DNA from 3 places in the Peptoniphilus rhinitidis 1-13 genome. Region 3 is predicted to be linked to each of the others. Evidence: predicted binding sites of a transcription regulator. Region 3 holds the regulator's gene; each other region holds the start of a gene.
What was found. Region 3 encodes HrcA, which represses chaperone genes, less so after heat shock. Its sites were predicted from a motif close to ATTAGCACTCNATANTATNGAGTGCTAAT; they were not measured.
Positions count from the first base shown of each region.

Region 1: a site for HrcA is predicted at 3,580-3,608, ahead of RH95_RS06065 (co-chaperone GroES). Genes of this name have one in related genera too.
Region 2: a site for HrcA is predicted at 3,774-3,802, ahead of htpG (molecular chaperone HtpG). Genes of this name have one in related genera too.

Region 1 covers NZ_BAEW01000008.1:28,660-34,301, reverse strand. Annotated here, with positions in the region: gene RH95_RS06085 (ATP-binding protein) at 1-484, shown strand, start outside; gene RH95_RS06080 (leucine-rich repeat domain-containing protein) at 541-1,134, opposite strand; gene RH95_RS06075 (hypothetical protein) at 1,536-2,831, shown strand; gene RH95_RS06070 (methylated-DNA--[protein]-cysteine S-methyltransferase) at 2,989-3,507, shown strand; gene RH95_RS06065 (co-chaperone GroES) at 3,631-3,912, shown strand; gene groL (chaperonin GroEL) at 3,924-5,546, shown strand.
Region 2 covers NZ_BAEW01000013.1:19,016-24,657, forward strand. Annotated here, with positions in the region: gene RH95_RS07285 (hypothetical protein) at 19-432, shown strand; gene RH95_RS07295 (hypothetical protein) at 891-1,556, shown strand; gene htpG (molecular chaperone HtpG) at 1,902-3,755, opposite strand; gene RH95_RS07305 (ATP-binding protein) at 4,018-4,710, shown strand; gene RH95_RS07310 (4Fe-4S dicluster domain-containing protein) at 4,721-4,939, shown strand; gene RH95_RS07315 (3-methyl-2-oxobutanoate dehydrogenase subunit VorB) at 4,951-5,642, shown strand, end outside.
Region 3 covers NZ_BAEW01000004.1:58,169-63,810, forward strand. Annotated here, with positions in the region: gene dnaK (molecular chaperone DnaK) at 63-1,892, opposite strand; gene grpE (nucleotide exchange factor GrpE) at 1,919-2,461, opposite strand; gene hrcA (heat-inducible transcriptional repressor HrcA) at 2,470-3,492, opposite strand; gene lepB (signal peptidase I) at 3,731-4,273, shown strand; gene lepA (translation elongation factor 4) at 4,329-5,642, shown strand, end outside.

The DNA of each region.
Region 1 (5,642 bases), on a different contig from region 3:
TTTAACTTCTTACAATGTTCTAGATCCCAATGTAGGACTTTCAAGCATGGCAAATAGAAATAAATTTAGGCTTTATTTAAGCGACACAGGTCTTTTAGTGTCACTTATGTTTAAAGATCGAGAGTTTACAGAAAATATAATTTATAAAAAACTTTTAAGTGATAAATTACAAACAAATTTAGGTATTTTGTATGAAAATGCAGTTGCACAAATTTTAGTGTCAAAAGGCTACAAACTTTATTATCACACATATCTTGATAAAATAAAAAAGAGAAATTATGAAATCGACTTTATTATTCCAAAAGAATCAAAAATATCTCCCATAGAAGTAAAATCATCTGGATACAAGGCGCATAAGTCTTTGGATAATTTTTCTGTCAAATATTCCAATAGAATAAAAGAAAAAATAGTAATATACACAAAAGATTTAAAGATAGAAAATAATGTGACATATCTTCCTATTTATTTAACTATGTTCTTGTAGATAAAAAAACTGTTGCCAAAAAAAGCAACAGTTTTTTGTTAAAGTTTTTTAAATCTTCAGCCTTTTTTTACAACAGTATTTTCTTCGAAAGCTCTATCGTCAAATTTTTCAATTCCAGCTGGCACATTTACTTCCATAATGTTATTTTTTCTGAAAGCATACATGTCAATTTTCTTAATGTTTTCTGGCAATTTAACTTCAGTTAAATTATTTTTGTAGAAAGCACTAACTCCAATAAATTCAACAGTGTCTGGAATATTAATTTCGCCAATTTGATTTAGAGAAAAAGCATTATCGCCAATGTATTCTACTTCTTTAGGCATTTTAACATCAGTTAATTTATTTCTGTAAAATGCATAAGAGTCAATCTTTTTAACAGCATCAGGGATAATAACTTCAGTTAAGTTATTTACGCCAAAAGCTTCATACTTAATTTCTTCAACAGTTTCTGGAATTACAACTGAATTAAGCTTTCTTCTAAAGAAACATTGTTCTCCAATAACTCTAATTTTTGTTCCATCAGGGCCTTCAGTAGGCACTACCATGTCAAAGTATCCATTTTCTTTTATTTTGTCTTTGCCTTTTCTTGTCATTCCTTTTAGAACATCGCCATCAAATATAAAATCGTCAAACTCCCAAGGTTTTTCCATAGTATGTATGTCCTCCCCTACATAAAATTTTTCTTATCTACATTATAACATAGTGTGCACAAATTATAAAGGAAGCTTGTAAAACAGACAAAGATGAACATTTTTTATTAATAAAGAAAACTTATTTACTAAAAGTTTGAATTAATTAAAATATCTTACTAAATATAAATAATATCTATTTAGTTGGGTAACAATATAATAAGAGAAATGAAAGAAGAATAAAATAGGAATAAAAATAAAGAAAAATTAAATAAGTAGTAAAATTTTCGTAAAATCCGCAGGAAAAGGTAATCTTGAGTTGACCTTATTTTATTTTGATATTATAATCTACTAAAGCAAAACAAAAATAAAGACTTTAAAGTGGAATGGTTAAATGCAAGAACTAAAAATAGGAGGAAGTAATGGATAATAAAAATTTTTTTGAAGATATGTTAGAAATGCAAAAGAATATTTTTGACAATCAAAAGGAAGCTTATAGTAAGTTTATGGAATCTTTCAATTTTGGAAATTTCAAATCCTTTGGACCAGATATGTTTGTAAATAGTTTTAAAAATCCAATGGAATTTTTCACTGATTATAAACAAATGAATCAAAAGTTTGAAGATAATTTCAAAGACTTTTTCAATCAAGTGCCTGGATATAAGGAATCAATGGAAAACTACAACAAGAATGTTGAATTTTTAAACAGACTATATCTTGCTTATGGCGACTTTTATAAAGATTTAGACATTGTTTCAGCACAAAATAAATTAATTGAATTATTTGAAATTTATAGCGACGAGTTAGTTGATATGTCTAAAAAGTATTTCTACAAGTTGATACCAGATAGTTATTACAGAATTGTGGAAAACTTCAATTTAGAAAAGTTTGTAAGACCAGTGGTTCAAAATTCTAAGAAATCAATTGACTTTTATGAAGAAGCTATTAAAAATAGACCTGAACTATTAGTTAAAGATGTAAGAGATTTTTATCAAGGAATTCTGGATAAAATTTTTGAAATGCCAACTATTGGTGTAAGTGATGGGGAAAAGATAAAGTCTAAAAAAGAACTTGAAAATTATCTTGAACTTGAATTAAAGCTTCTTGAATTTAATTTATTCTTGGAAAAGAAAAATCAAGAAACAGCACTAAAGGCTCAAAGGAATTATATTGATGGTCTTGAAACTGAAGCATCATTAGAAGATTTTTCTGATTTCTTCAGATTCTATATGAGAAATTTTGAAAGAGCTTATAAGGATCTTGTAAATTCTAGTGAATACAAAGAAAAGGCTCAAGAAATTATAGATATAGTTGAAAAAAATAAGGATGCTTACAGAGAAAGATTGGCAGAAAAGCTAAAAGACATTCCAGTTGCAACAGCAAAAGATGCTGAAAAGTTCTTAGGTGAAGTTGAAGATCTTGCAAGGGAATTTGAAAATGAAAAGCTTGCTAAGTCAAGTCTAGAAAATATTGTTACACAAAATAAGATCGATTCCGAAAAGGAAATTAGAGAACTTAGAGAAGAAGTTAGAAAATTAAAAGATGAAAATGCTAAGGTTAAAGCTGGACAAAATTTAGAAGTTAATAAAGAAATCGAAGATCTTAAGAAAGAATTAAAAGAAATAGAAACATTAAGAAAAGAAGTTAAAGAAGTAGAAGTTCTTAAAAAAGAAATAGAAGCTTTGAAAAAGTCAAACAACAACACTAAGACTAAATAAAAGTGAATAAATTAACTGGTGATATTTTTCATAAAACCATCTCCTTAAAATCTGCAGGGAAGTCTGCAGATTTTTTCTGCAAAAAATGGTTATAAATTTAAATCTTATATAGTATATAAAGTAATTAGATTAAGAGTTAAAAAGTTTAGAGGACAAAATGATATATTTAGATAATTATAAATCTCCATTAGGAAATATTTTAATAGCATCAGATAAATGCGGTTTGACAGGCCTTTGGTTTGAGAATCAAAAATATTTTAAAGAAAATTTAAAAGAAGATGTTATTTTTAAGGAAAATAATTTTATAAAAGATACTAAGGACTATCTTGATATTTATTTTTCTGGGAGAAATCCAAGTTTTACGCCAAAAGTTCACATGATGGGTACAGACTTTAGAAGAGATGTTTGGAAAATTTTACTTGATATACCTTATGGAAAGACTACAAATTATAAAAGTATTGCACAAAAACTTGTTGAGGAAAAAGATTATAAGAAAATGTCTTCTCAAGCAGTTGGTGGTGCAGTATCACACAATCCAATTTCTATAATAATCCCCTGCCACAGAGTTGTTGGAAAAGATGGCAATTTAACAGGATATGCTGGAGGAATAGATAGAAAAATTAAACTTCTCGAATTGGAAAAGATTGACATAGAAAATTTCTTTTTGCCTAAATAGAAGTGGAAAATTTTAAATTTTAATTTTGTTTTTATACTTGAAAAAATTTTTTATTTGAGTTATTATAATAGTGTTAGCAGAATAGAACAATGAGTGCTAATTATTTATTGGAGGTTGAAATAGATGAAACTTAGACCACTTGATGATAAGATCGTCATTAAAAAAATTGAAAAAGAAGAAACAACTACTTCAGGAATTGTACTTCCTTCTTCAGCAAAAGAGGAATCAAATATAGCAGAAGTTGTTGCAACAGGAAATAAACTAGATACAGATGAAGATATGAAGGGCCTTGTAAAAGTGGGCGACAAAGTTATTTTTTCAAAATATGCAGGAAATGACATTGAACTTGATAAGGAAAAATACACAATTATTAAATTCCAAGATATCTTGGCAGTAATTGAATAAGGAGAGATAAAATGGCTAAGGAAATTAAATTTTCAGAAGATGCTAGAAAAGGATTAATTAAAGGAATAAATACTCTTGCAGATACAGTTAAAGTTACTCTTGGACCTAAGGGTAGAAATGTAATTTTGGACAAAGAATATGGAACGCCACTTATTACTAATGATGGTGTAACTATTGCAAGAGAAATTGAATGCGAAGATAAATTTGAAAACATGGGAGCTCAACTTTTAAAAGAAGTTGCCACTAAAACAAATGATGTAGCCGGTGATGGTACTACAACAGCAACTCTTCTTGCACAAGCAATTATAAGAGAAGGAATGAGAAACCTTGCTGCAGGTGCAAATCCAATGGTTCTTCAAAAAGGAATTGAAAAAGCAGTTGATAAGGCAGTTGAAGAAATCAAAAACTTTTCAACAGAAGTTTCTTCAAAAGAAGCTATTGAACAAGTAGCATCTATATCTGCTGCTAATGAACAAGTTGGAAAACTTATTTCAGAAGCAATGGAAAAAGTTGGAAATGATGGTGTAATCACTGTTGAAGAATCAAAATCAATGGGAACAAGCCTTGACGTAGTTGAAGGTATGCAATTTGACAGAGGGTATCTATCTCCATATATGGTTACAGATTCTGATAAAATGGTTGCAGAATTAGAAGACCCATATATTTTAATTACGGATAAAAAGATTTCAAATATTCAAGAAATTTTGCCACTTCTTGAACAAGTTTTACAAGAATCAAAACCACTTTTAATTGTAGCTGACGACATTGAAGGTGAAGCACTTGCTACACTTGTTGTAAACTCACTTAGAGGAACATTAAATGTTGTTGGAGTTAAAGCTCCAGGATATGGCGACAGAAGAAAAGATATGTTACAAGATATAGCAATCTTAACTGGTGGACAAGTTATTTCTTCTGACCTAGGTCAAGATCTTAAAGATGCAACAATTGATATGCTAGGGTCAGCAGCAAAAGTTAGAGTTGAAAAAGAACTTACAGTTATAGTAAATGGAAATGGCGAAAAATCTGAGCTTGACAACAGAATCAGCCACATTAAAAATCAAATTGAAGAATCTGATTCAGAATTTGACACAGAAAAATTACAAGAAAGACTTGCAAAATTATCTGGTGGAGTTGCAGTAATTCAAGTAGGTGCAGCAACAGAAGTTGAACTTAAAGAAAGAAAACTTAGAATCGAAGATGCACTTGCAGCAACAAGAGCAGCAGTAGAAGAAGGAATTGTTGCAGGCGGCGGAACTGTATTAATTGATTCAATAGATGCAGTATCAAAGGTAGTTGACGAATTGGAAGATGACGAAAAAACTGGTGCAAATATTATCTTGAAGGCATTAGAAGAACCACTAAGACAAATAGCAGAAAACGCAGGGTTAGAAGGCTCAGTAGTAGTAGAACAAGTAAAAACAAAAGAAAATGGAATTGGATTTGACGCATATAAAAAAGAATATGTAGATATGAAAAAAGAAGGAATAGTTGATCCAACAAAAGTAACAAGATCAGCACTCCAAAATGCAGCAAGCGTAGCATCAATGATATTAACAACAGAAGCAGCAGTAGCAAATATAAAAGAAGACGAACCAGAAATGCCAGCAATGAATCCAGGCATGGGAATGATGTAATTAATGGTAGTTTCAATCGTGACTGGTCACGATTGAAACGGTTTTTAAGCTGAAGGCGACAGAAGGGAGCCTAAAGCTATGAAGAACCTTATTCAG
Region 2 (5,642 bases), on a different contig from region 3:
TAAAAGAAGGAGGGAAATATGAAAAAGTATTTAAAAGCCTTGTTATTAATTTTTATGGCAGGAATAATTTTTACAGCCTGCACAGGTAAGGATGAAGGTCTTCCAGACAAAAAAATTTATAATGTAAAGTGGACTTTGGAAAGTATGATAAATACAGATGATGGAGTAGAATTAAGCAATGACATGGCTCTTAAATTTGACAAGAAAAATTTTGTCATGACTGATATAAACAGTGCCTATGACTATACTGGCACTTATAAATTAAAAAAGGTTGGCGCAGGCTATGAAGTTATTATGAAGTTTGATGACTTTGAAGAACCTGCCATTGGTGCCTATGATATGAAAACTCAGATGGACAAAGACCCTGTACCAAACCTGGTTTTTGATTTTATGGAAAGGACCTATTCCTTTATTGGTGAAGAAAAAAATTAAATGAGTCAGGAGTTTATTTTGAAAAAATATATATCTTTTATAATATCATTATTTTATTTTCCAACTTTAAACCTAATTTGTATAAAAATTTTTGAACACATAAATGAGAGACTTCAAGCGACTTTTGATATAAAATATATGATCATTTTAGATGGTGTGAAAATTTTAATGATTTTGTTTTTGGGTTTTATGCTCGCCTATTATACTAATTTCTCATCCAAACTATCTAAAAAGACTCTTGGAATATTTTTATTAATTGAAATTTTTATACTTGTAATCTATGTATTCATAAAAAAATATTGTTTGCAAGAAAATTTTGTTTACCTTTATGATTTTAATGCCTTGTATTTTTTCTTGCTTATAGGAGAAAATATTTTTTTACTTTTACATCAAAATCATGAATCAAAATCATGAATTATAGTAAAAATTTATACTTTATTATTTAAGGAGGGACAATAATGTGTAGAACACTAAAAAAATCTATATTAATTCTAATGTTTTGTTTTTTGTTACTAGGAAGAACTTTTGCGGCTTCTGGTTATGAGACACAACAAAACTCTTATTTTAAAACTGTGACTGGAGAAGTCATTCCGTTGAATGTAAAAGTTAAAGAGGTCAAATTACCTGTTCTCAATTCAGTCTCAAACAACTCAATTGACGATAGTGCATTTGTTGAATACGAAGTTTATTTACCATCTAAAGTAATAATGGAGGGGTATAGTGGAAGCCTATCAGATGATACAACTAATGGGTATGTTAAAGCGTGGGCTCGATTAAATTATAAACATAGAAATGGAAAATATTTACTTACATCAGTAGAAGGAAACTGGAGAATTATTGATAGATTAAACAATATTTCTATTAAGAATACAGAACTTCTTATTGCATGTAATTCATACCCACCTGATAATCAACGATCTCGCTTTGGGGTTTCAGTGCCTTTTAATGTAAATACAGGATTTTCTGAGTACGCAGATTCCAATTCCCCATTTGTTGCAATTGGAGCGAATACATTTGTAGATGTATATTCTAATGAATATATTTTTAAGGGAAACTTAATGCTGCATATTCCAATAGCTATTAAGTCAGCGATTGATCCGAGTTCATTTGCTAGAGCATATTAATTTATAAACTATTATATAAAATTAAAAAAACGCATTAAAACATGTAAATATGGTGGTTTTGTTATTAGTTTTACTTTTTGTTAGAAATCACTAGTTAAGAAATAGACTATGTTAATAAAAGGTAGGCAGAAAAAATGTACTTTAGGAAAATCAGAACAAGAATTAGGCACTTTTGAAAAAATATTGAAAAATATATTTTAATAAAAAAGTTGATGTGTAGAATAGATTTACCTATCTTGCACATCAGCTTTTTTTAAAATTAAAATTTACGATAAAAAGGCTCTTCTCAGAATGAAAAGAGCCTTAATTTGTCTTAAATTCTTAATTATTTGTATAAAATCTTTTTTACATTAACTTTGAAACATTTCTTGCATAAGCAATTGGGTCTTCTATGTCTAGACCTGCAACAAGTCTTGCTCCGTCGTATAAGAGTTTTGTGTAAGTCTTGAATTCTTCTGAAGCTTGGTCCATTTCCTTTAGCTTCTTAAGGGCAGGGTGGTTTGGATTTACTTCTAGAACCTTGTCTGCCTTGAAGCCCTGGTTGTTTGGCATGTTTTTAAGAGTTTTTTCCATTTCAATGGAGATTTCCCCCTTGCTTGAAAGGTAGGCTGCATCATCTTTTAGATTTGGATTTTCTCTAATTGATGAGACTTCTCCTTCCAAGATTTCCTTCATCTTCTTCACATAGTCTTTAAGAGTTTTTTCGTCTTCTTCTTTTACATCTTCTGTTTCAGAAATTGACTTAAACTTCTTGTCGTCATATTCTTCTAACATCTTAATGACAAATTCGTCAATTGGGTCTGTTAGGGCAAGAACTTCTATGTCCTTATCAATAAAGTGCTTGATTTGTGGTAGGTCCTTAATAGCTTCGATTGAGGATCCATTTGCATAGTAGATAAAGTCTTGGTCTGGCTTCATTTCTTTTCTGTATTCATTGAAAGTTGCATCTTCTCTTTTTGTTGTAGCAAAAATAAATAGGTCTTTTAATTTATCTTTGTCAGCACCATAATTTTCATAAGCGCCTGACTTTAGGCTAACTCCAAAGTTTTTAAAGAATTCTCTGTATTTTTCCCTGTCATTTTTAAGGATTTTTGCAAGTTCATCAAGGATTTTCTTTTCTATATTTTTCTTAATTAATTGCAATTCACGAGTTTTTTGTAGCATTTCACGAGAAATATTTAGAGAAATATCTTCAGAGTCAACTACACCTTTTACGAAGTTCAAATAGTTCGGCAAGAGTTCTTCGCACTTATCCATAATCAAAACTCCATTGGAATAAAGTTCAAGTCCGCCCTTTCTATCTGGATTAAAGAAGTCAAAAGGTCTTCTTGATGGAATGTATAGAATTGATTTAAAGGAAATTGCGCCTTCAACGCTCACATGGATGTGTGCAAGAGGATCTTCAAACCCAAAATGTCTTTGTCTAAAGAAGTTGTTGTAGTCTTCTTCTGTGAGTTCGTTTTTATTTTTTCTCCACATTGGGACAGAAGAATTTAGCACATCGTCTTCTCTATAAGATTCAAATTTTGGATCTTCTTCAGTGGAATCATCGCTTGGTTTTTTCTTTTCAACTTCCATTTTAATTGGGTAGCTGATGTAGTTGGAGTAGTGGCTCACAAGATCTCTTATTTCATATTCATCAAGGTATTTATCATAGTTTTCATCTTCGCTATTTTCTTTTAAGTGAAGAGTTATAATTGTTCCATGAGAATCTTTTTTTGCATCTTCTATTGAATAACCTTCTGCACCCTGGGACTTAAATAGATGAGCTATATCATCTTTATAAGATTTAGATAAAACAGAAATTTCATCGGCAACCATAAATGCAGAGTAGAAGCCTACCCCAAATTGTCCAATGATTTCGTGATTATCTTCTTTTTCGTTTAATTTTTTAAAATCTAAAGAACCGGATTTTGCAATTGTACCCAAATTTTCTACGAGTTCGTCTTCGCTCATTCCAATACCATTATCTTCAATTGTTAAAGTTCTATTTTCTTTATCAGGAGTGATTCTTATAAAATAGTCTTCGTGATTAAATTTTACATTTTTGTCATTAAGTGCAATGTAATACATTTTGTCCATTGCATCACTCGCATTTGAAATTAACTCTCTCAAAAATATTTCTTTATTTGTGTAAATGGAATTTATCATTAAATCCATTAATCTTTCTGTTTGTGCATTGTATTTTTTATTTTTCATAGTATTATCACCTTTCTCATTAGCACTCGAAGCACTCTATTGCTAATAATATATCTTTTTGTTTCATTAGTCAAATTTTATTTTTAAAATATTTTAAGTTAGTTTTGAAAAATAAAATTCTCTAATAAAGAGCCTTAGAAAGTCTAAGTTTAGACAAAAAATTAAATAAATTTCCATAATAAATAAAAATATAAGCTGCAATTGTTTTCAAATTTTTTTAGTTGATGTATAATATATTTGATATTTTTGATTGGAGGGGAAGATGTATAAAGAAGTAGAAAATGGAAATAGAATAAAAATAATTACAGGACATTTTGGAAGCGGAAAGACAGAATTTGCGATTAATTACTGCCTCTATTTGAAAAAATATTTTGAAAAAGTTGCAGCAGTTGACTTGGATATTATAAATACATATTTCAGAATTAGAGAAAAAATGGATTTTTTAGATGAAAGAGGTGTGGAATCATTTTCATCTAATATGAGAGAAAAGAATTCTCTAGATATCCCAGCAGTTGATGCTGCAATTTTAAAACCTTTAGAAAATAAAGATTATAGAGCCGTTTTAGATGTTGGAGGAAATCCTAAGGGTTCGCTTTCTCTTGGAAGGTATAGAGATATTTTGAAAAGAGAAGGGTATGATCATTATTTTGTAATAAATAGAAATAGACCTGAAACAAAAGATTTTGAGTCGGTAAGAGATTTTATTGGACAAGTAGAAGGTCATTCACAGACAAAAGTCACTGGAATAATTAATACCACACATTTTTTAAAGGAAACTACAGTAGATGACATTTTATATGGCGATGAACTTGCAAGAGAAGTTTCAAAAAAATTAAATCTTCCTTATGTATATGCAGTATGCCTTAAAAGTATAGAAAAGGAAGTTAGAGATTTAAATTTAGAAGCAGAAGTTTTTCCAATAGATTTATTTTTTAGAGAAGATTGGATGTTATAGGAGGTAAATTATGGCTAATGGCAGAGTTGAATTTGAAAAAGACAGATGTAAAGGTTGTGGACTATGCGTAACAGTGTGTCCAAAGGATGTTATTGAACTTGATAGAGAAACTATTAATGCAAAGGGATATGCACCAGCAATGGCAAAAAGACCAGAAGATTGTATAGCTTGTCAAAATTGTGCAATAACTTGTCCAGATTCAATAATAACAGTTTATAAAATTTCTTAAGGGGTGTTTACATGACAAAAGTACTTATGAAGGGAAACGAAGCAGTTGGTGCAGCAGCAATAGAAGCTGGATGTAAATATTTTTTCGGATATCCTATTACTCCGCAATCTGAAATTCCTGAATATTTATCAAGGGAACTTCCAAAGGTTGATGGATGTTTTTTGCAAGCTGAATCAGAAGTTGCAGCTATAAATATGCTTTACGGAGCAGCCGGAGCAGGAGCAAGAGTTATGACTTCTTCTTCATCTCCAGGAGTTTCGCTTATGCAAGAAGGTATTTCTTACATGGCAGGAGCTGAACTTCCTTGTGTAATTGTAAATATGATGAGAGGAGGTCCAGGACTTGGATCAATTCAGCCTTCTCAAACAGATTATTTCCAATCAACAAGGGGTGGAGGTAATGGAGATTATAGAACTATAACTTTGGCACCTTCTTCAGTTCAAGAACTTGTAAATTTAATAGAACTTGGTTTTGATTTGGCGGACAAGTATAGAAATCCTGTCGTAATAATGAGTGATGGTGTTCTAGGACAAATGATGGAGCCAGTTGAATTTGGAATGCAAGAAAAAATGACTCTCCCAGAAAAAACTTGGGCAACAAGAGGGAAGGGCAAAAATAATGGAGAAAGAAATATTATAAATTCAATTTATCTTTCTGCCGATGAACTTGAAGAACACAACAAACATTTAATAGAAAAATATAG
Region 3 (5,642 bases):
TAAAACATAAAATATTACATAAAAAAAGTTGCAGCCGAAACTGCAACAATTTTATTTAATTATTATTCTTCGTCGTCATCTACAACTTCATAGTCAGCATCAACTACATCATCGTCTTGATTTGAATTATCTGCTCCAGTTTCTCCTGCTTGTTCTTGTTGTTGCTTGTAAATTTCTTCAGAAATTGCATAGAAAGCTTGAGTAAGTTCTTCTGTCTTAGATTTTATAGCTTCTAAATCTTCGCCATCTTTTACATCTTTAAGACCTTTAATTGCTTCTTCAATTTTATTTTTATCTGCATCAGAGATCTTTCCCTCAACATCTTTCAAAGTATTTTCTGATTGATAAATCATTGAATCGGCATTGTTCTTAGCTTCGATTAGATCCTTTTTCTTAGCGTCTTCTTGTGCATACATTTCAGCTTCTTTAACTTTCTTTTCAATTTCTTCTTCATTTAAGTTAGTAGAAGATGTGATTGTAATATGTTGTTCCTTACCTGTTCCAAGATCTTTTGCATTTACATTTACAATACCATTTGCGTCAATATCAAATGTTACTTCAATTTGTGGAACTCCTCTTCTTGCTGGAGCAATTCCATCAAGCGTAAATCTTCCAAGAGTAACATTGTCCTTTGCCATTTGTCTTTCACCTTGAAGTACGTGAATTTCTACAGACGTTTGATTGTCTGCTGCAGTTGTAAAAACTTGTGACTTCTTAGTTGGAATAGTTGTATTTCTTTCAATAAGTCTTGTTGTAATATTACCCATTGTTTCAATTCCAAGGGAAAGTGGTGTTACATCAAGTAGTAATAAATCTTTTACATCTCCTGAAAGAACTCCACCTTGAATAGCTGCACCAAGAGCGACACATTCATCTGGGTTAATATCTTTTTGTGGTTGTTTTCCAGTTAATTTTTTAATACATTCTTGTACTGCTGGGATTCTTGTTGAACCACCAACTAAAAGAACTTTATCTATATCATTTGCAGAAAGTCCTGCATCTTTTAAAGCATCTTTAACAGGTCCTTCAGTCATTTTAACCAAATCAGCAGTAAGTTCATCAAACTTAGAACGAGTTATATCCATATTTAAGTGAAGTGGACCAGATGCTGAAGCTGTAATAAATGGAAGATTTATATTTGTTGACATTGTAGAAGAAAGTTCTTTCTTAGCTTTTTCAGCTGCTTCTTTTAATCTTTGAAGACTCATCTTATCAGCTTTTAAATCAACACCATTTTCTTTTTTGAATTCTTCTGCAATATAATCAATTAATCTATTGTCAAAGTCATCTCCACCAAGTTTATTGTTACCACGAGTTGCGTGTACTTCAAAAACTCCATCAGAAAGTTCAAGAATTGAAACGTCAAAAGTACCACCGCCAAGGTCATATACCATAACAGTTTGTGCCTTGCCATCTTTATCTTCTCCATAAGCAAGAGCTGCTGCAGTTGGTTCATTTACAATTCTCTTTACATCAAGTCCTGCAATTCTTCCTGCGTCTTTAGTTGCTTGTCTTTGAGCATCTGTAAAATAAGCTGGAACAGTTATAACAGCTTCTGTAATTTTTTCTCCAAGATAGGATTCTGCATCAGATTTTAATTTTTGTAAAATCATCGCTGAAATATCTTGTGGTGTATAAGTTTTTGAATCTATTTTTACATTAAAATCAGAACCCATGTGTCTTTTAATTGAAGAAACAGTTCTATCTGGATTTGTTATAGCTTGTCTTTTAGCAGTTTCTCCTACTAATCTTTCGCCATCTTTTGTGAAAGCTACAACAGATGGAGTAGTTCTATTACCTTCTATATTTGGAATTATTACAGAGTCTCCACCTTCCATTACTGCTACTGCAGAGTTAGTTGTTCCTAAATCAATACCAATTATTTTTCCCATTTAAATTTCCTCCTAAATAAACTAAATTATTGTGAAACCTTAACCATTGCTGGTCTTAATGTCTTATCATCAATTAAATAACCTTTTTGTAAAACTTCAATTACATAGCCACTTTCATATTCATCAGAATCTTCAGTTAGCACTGCGTGGTGATACATTGGGTCGAATTCTTCGCCCAGTGCTTTCATTTCTACTATACCTTCGTTCTTAAGAACATCAGTAAGTTGATCTTTTATCATTCTTATCCCGTCATAAGTTGAATCCTTATCACCAATAGAATCCATAGCTCTTTCAAAATTGTCAATAACAGGAAGTAAATCATTTACTATTTTTTTTACACCAAGTTCAACAAACTCAGATTTTTGAGTTTCAGTCCTCCTCTTATAATTTGAAAAGTCGGCTTGAAGTCTCATAAATTTGTCCATTAAATTTTTATATTTTTCATCTTCATCTGAAGCTTCTTCTTTTACTTCTTCAGAACCTTCTTCGTTTTCTATTTCTTCTGTTTCATCTTTTTCTAAATTTTCTTCATCTAAAACATCTTCTTTTTTTATATCATCATTTGTCATGTACTCCCTCACATTTCTTCTAATCCACTTTTAACAGCATCGCTAAAAACTTTTACGACTTTAACCAATCTCATATAGTCAATTCTAACAGGTCCAATAAGACCAATGCTCCCATAAATTCCATAACTTGTAGCAAAGGGTGCTCTTATAATAGTATTCTCTTTCATAAGATTGGCACTATTTTCTGAACCAATAATAACCTCAACATCACTTGTAAAGTTATCCTCTTTTAGAATTTGAAATAAACTATCTCTGTCCTCAACTAAATTCATAAAATCTTTAGCTTTCTCAAGATCTTTGTATTCATCAAAATTCAAAATATTAGTGAGGCCGTCATAATAAATCTCAATGGAAGATACTTTTTTATTAAAATTACTTGCAATTTTTATAATATTTGAAATAAAAGCTGCATGTCTTACCATATTATCAGAAAGAGAAATCTTTAACGATTCAATCTTATCAAAATCAATTCCTGAAACTTTCTCATTTAAAACTCTCTCAATATAATAAAAATCATCATTGGGAATATTTTCTATGTCTAGAAAATATCTTTCCATAACTCCTCTATCTCCTATTAAGACAAGGAGTGCAGTTTTTTCATCAATTTTTACAAGAGTGAGCCTTTTTATCTTTTTGTCAGCTTTTTCTGGTGCAATTAAATATGCAGTGCAATTGCTAATGCTGGCAAGTAAACTCACAGTGTTTTTATAAAAATCTTCTAAATTGCTTGAATTATATAAAATTTTATCCTTGATTTTAAGTGATGCTTCCATGTCGTGAAAAGTACTAAAATTTTTAAAAATTTCATCAACATAAAATCTATAAGCCTTGTCGGAAGGAATTCTTCCTGCTGATTGATGAGGCTTATTTAAAAAACCAAGGTCTTCAAGATCTGCCATTTCATTTCTTATAGTCGCAGAACTCACTCCTAGATTGTACTCCTTGGAAAGAGTTCTGGAACCGACGGGAGTAGGCATATCAATATATGCTTCAATTATGGCATTTAAAATATTCATTTTACGATCATCCATAATTTTCCTCCTTTTTGTTAGCACTCATTTGTATCGAGTGCTAACTTACATATATAGTACTCCCTCCTTGTAACTTTGTCAAGGAATTTTAAAATTTTTTTTATTTTATCTTTCTTTTTCTAAATCAAAATAAATTTCTTACAAAAATTAAATTCAAATTTTTTAAAATACATTTATTTATTAAACTTAAAAATTTTTCCAATCTTCACTCTCTTTGTGTTAAAATTAATATTTGGAGATGATTACTTTGAAAAAAAATGAAACACTATCCTTTGTTCTTACAATTGTAATTGCAGTTTTAATTGCACTTTTTGTTAGAAACTTTATTTTTAATATAGCTGTTGTAAATGGAGAATCTATGAATCCAACTTTAAATGAAAAAGACAAATTAATTTGCCTTTCCTATAAAAGATTTAAAGATCTTCCTCGTGGTGAAATTGTTGTAATTGATGCACCCAATGATAGTAGAAATTACATCAAGAGAATTATAGCAAAGGGTGGCGACACTATTGAATTTAAAGATGGAAAAGTTATTTTAAATGGAAAAGTCCTAGAAGAAAATTATACTTCAAGTGATTATACTGAGTCCTCAATAGAAAAATTAACTCTTAAAGAAGATGAGTACTTCGTTATGGGCGACAATAGACTTCCTAAGATGAGCGTTGACTCCAGATATTTCGGCCCAATTAATAAAAAAAGAATTAAATCTGCTGCTGTATATAGAATGTTCCCTATTAAAGACAAAGGATCCCTTGAACTTGAAAGTAAAAATAAAAATTAATAAAATTTTATATTTATTTAATAGATAAAATCCCCTAGAACTTTGGAGGTATAATTTGAGAAATCAAAAAAATATTAGAAATTTTTCAATAATTGCACATATTGACCACGGAAAATCTACTCTTGCCGACAGACTTATTGAATCTACAGGAATGTTAACAAAAAGAGAAATGGACGAACAAGTCTTGGATTCAATGGAACTTGAGCGTGAGAGGGGAATCACAATTAAACTAAAGGCAATAAGACTTATTTATAAAGATGACAGAGATGGAGAAGAATACATTTTTAATTTAATAGACACTCCTGGTCATGTTGATTTTAACTACGAAGTTTCCCGCTCTCTTGCAGCTTGCGAAGGTGCGATTGTAGTTGTTGATGCTGCACAAGGTGTTGAAGCACAAACTCTTGCCAATGTATATCTTGCCATTGATCAAGATCTTGAACTTGTTCCAGTAATAAATAAAATTGATCTTCCAAGTGCAAGACCTGATGAAATAAAAGAAGAAATAGAAGATATAATTGGAATTGAAACAGAAGGCATTCCTCTTATTTCTGCAAAAGAAGGGATAGGAATAGAAGATGTGCTTCATGAAATTGTGGATAAAGTTCCTGCACCAAGTGGCGATCACGATGCACCTCTAAAAGCACTTATTTTTGATTCCATTTACGACTCTTACAGAGGTGTAGTATGTCATGTTAGAATAATTGATGGTTCTGTGAAACCTGGCGATGAAATACTTATGATGGCAACTGGAAAAACTTTTGAAGTAGTAGAAGTTGGTGTGACATCAAATGGTCATATAGCCCTTGACTCGCTAAGTGCTGGCGAAGTTGGTTATATAACAGCTTCAATTAAGAATGTAAAAGATGCAAGAGTTGGCGACACAATAACTCTTAAAAATAATAAAACTTCAGAACCAATGCCTGGCTACAAAAAAGTTGTTCCAATGGTATTCTGCGGGGTCTATCCTGGCGAAGGAGAAGAGTATAATAACGTCCGTGAAGCATTAGAAAAATTGCAAGTAAATGATGCAGCCCTTGACTTTGAGGCAGAAACTTCTGTCGCTCTTGGTTTTGGATTTAGGTGTGGATTCTTGGGACTTCTTCACATGGAAATTATTCAAGAAAGGCTTGAAAGAGAATTTAATTTAAATATTGTCACGACAGCCCCTTCTGTTATTTACAATGTTATGAAAAAAGATGGAACAATGATTTCTATTCAAAATCCATCAAATCTTCCTGACCAAAATGAAATTGAATACATGGAAGAACCAATTGTAAAAGCAGAAATTATGACACCAACAGATTACGTAGGTCAAGTTATGGAGCTTTGCCAAAATAGGCGTGGTATCTTTAAGGATATGCAGTAT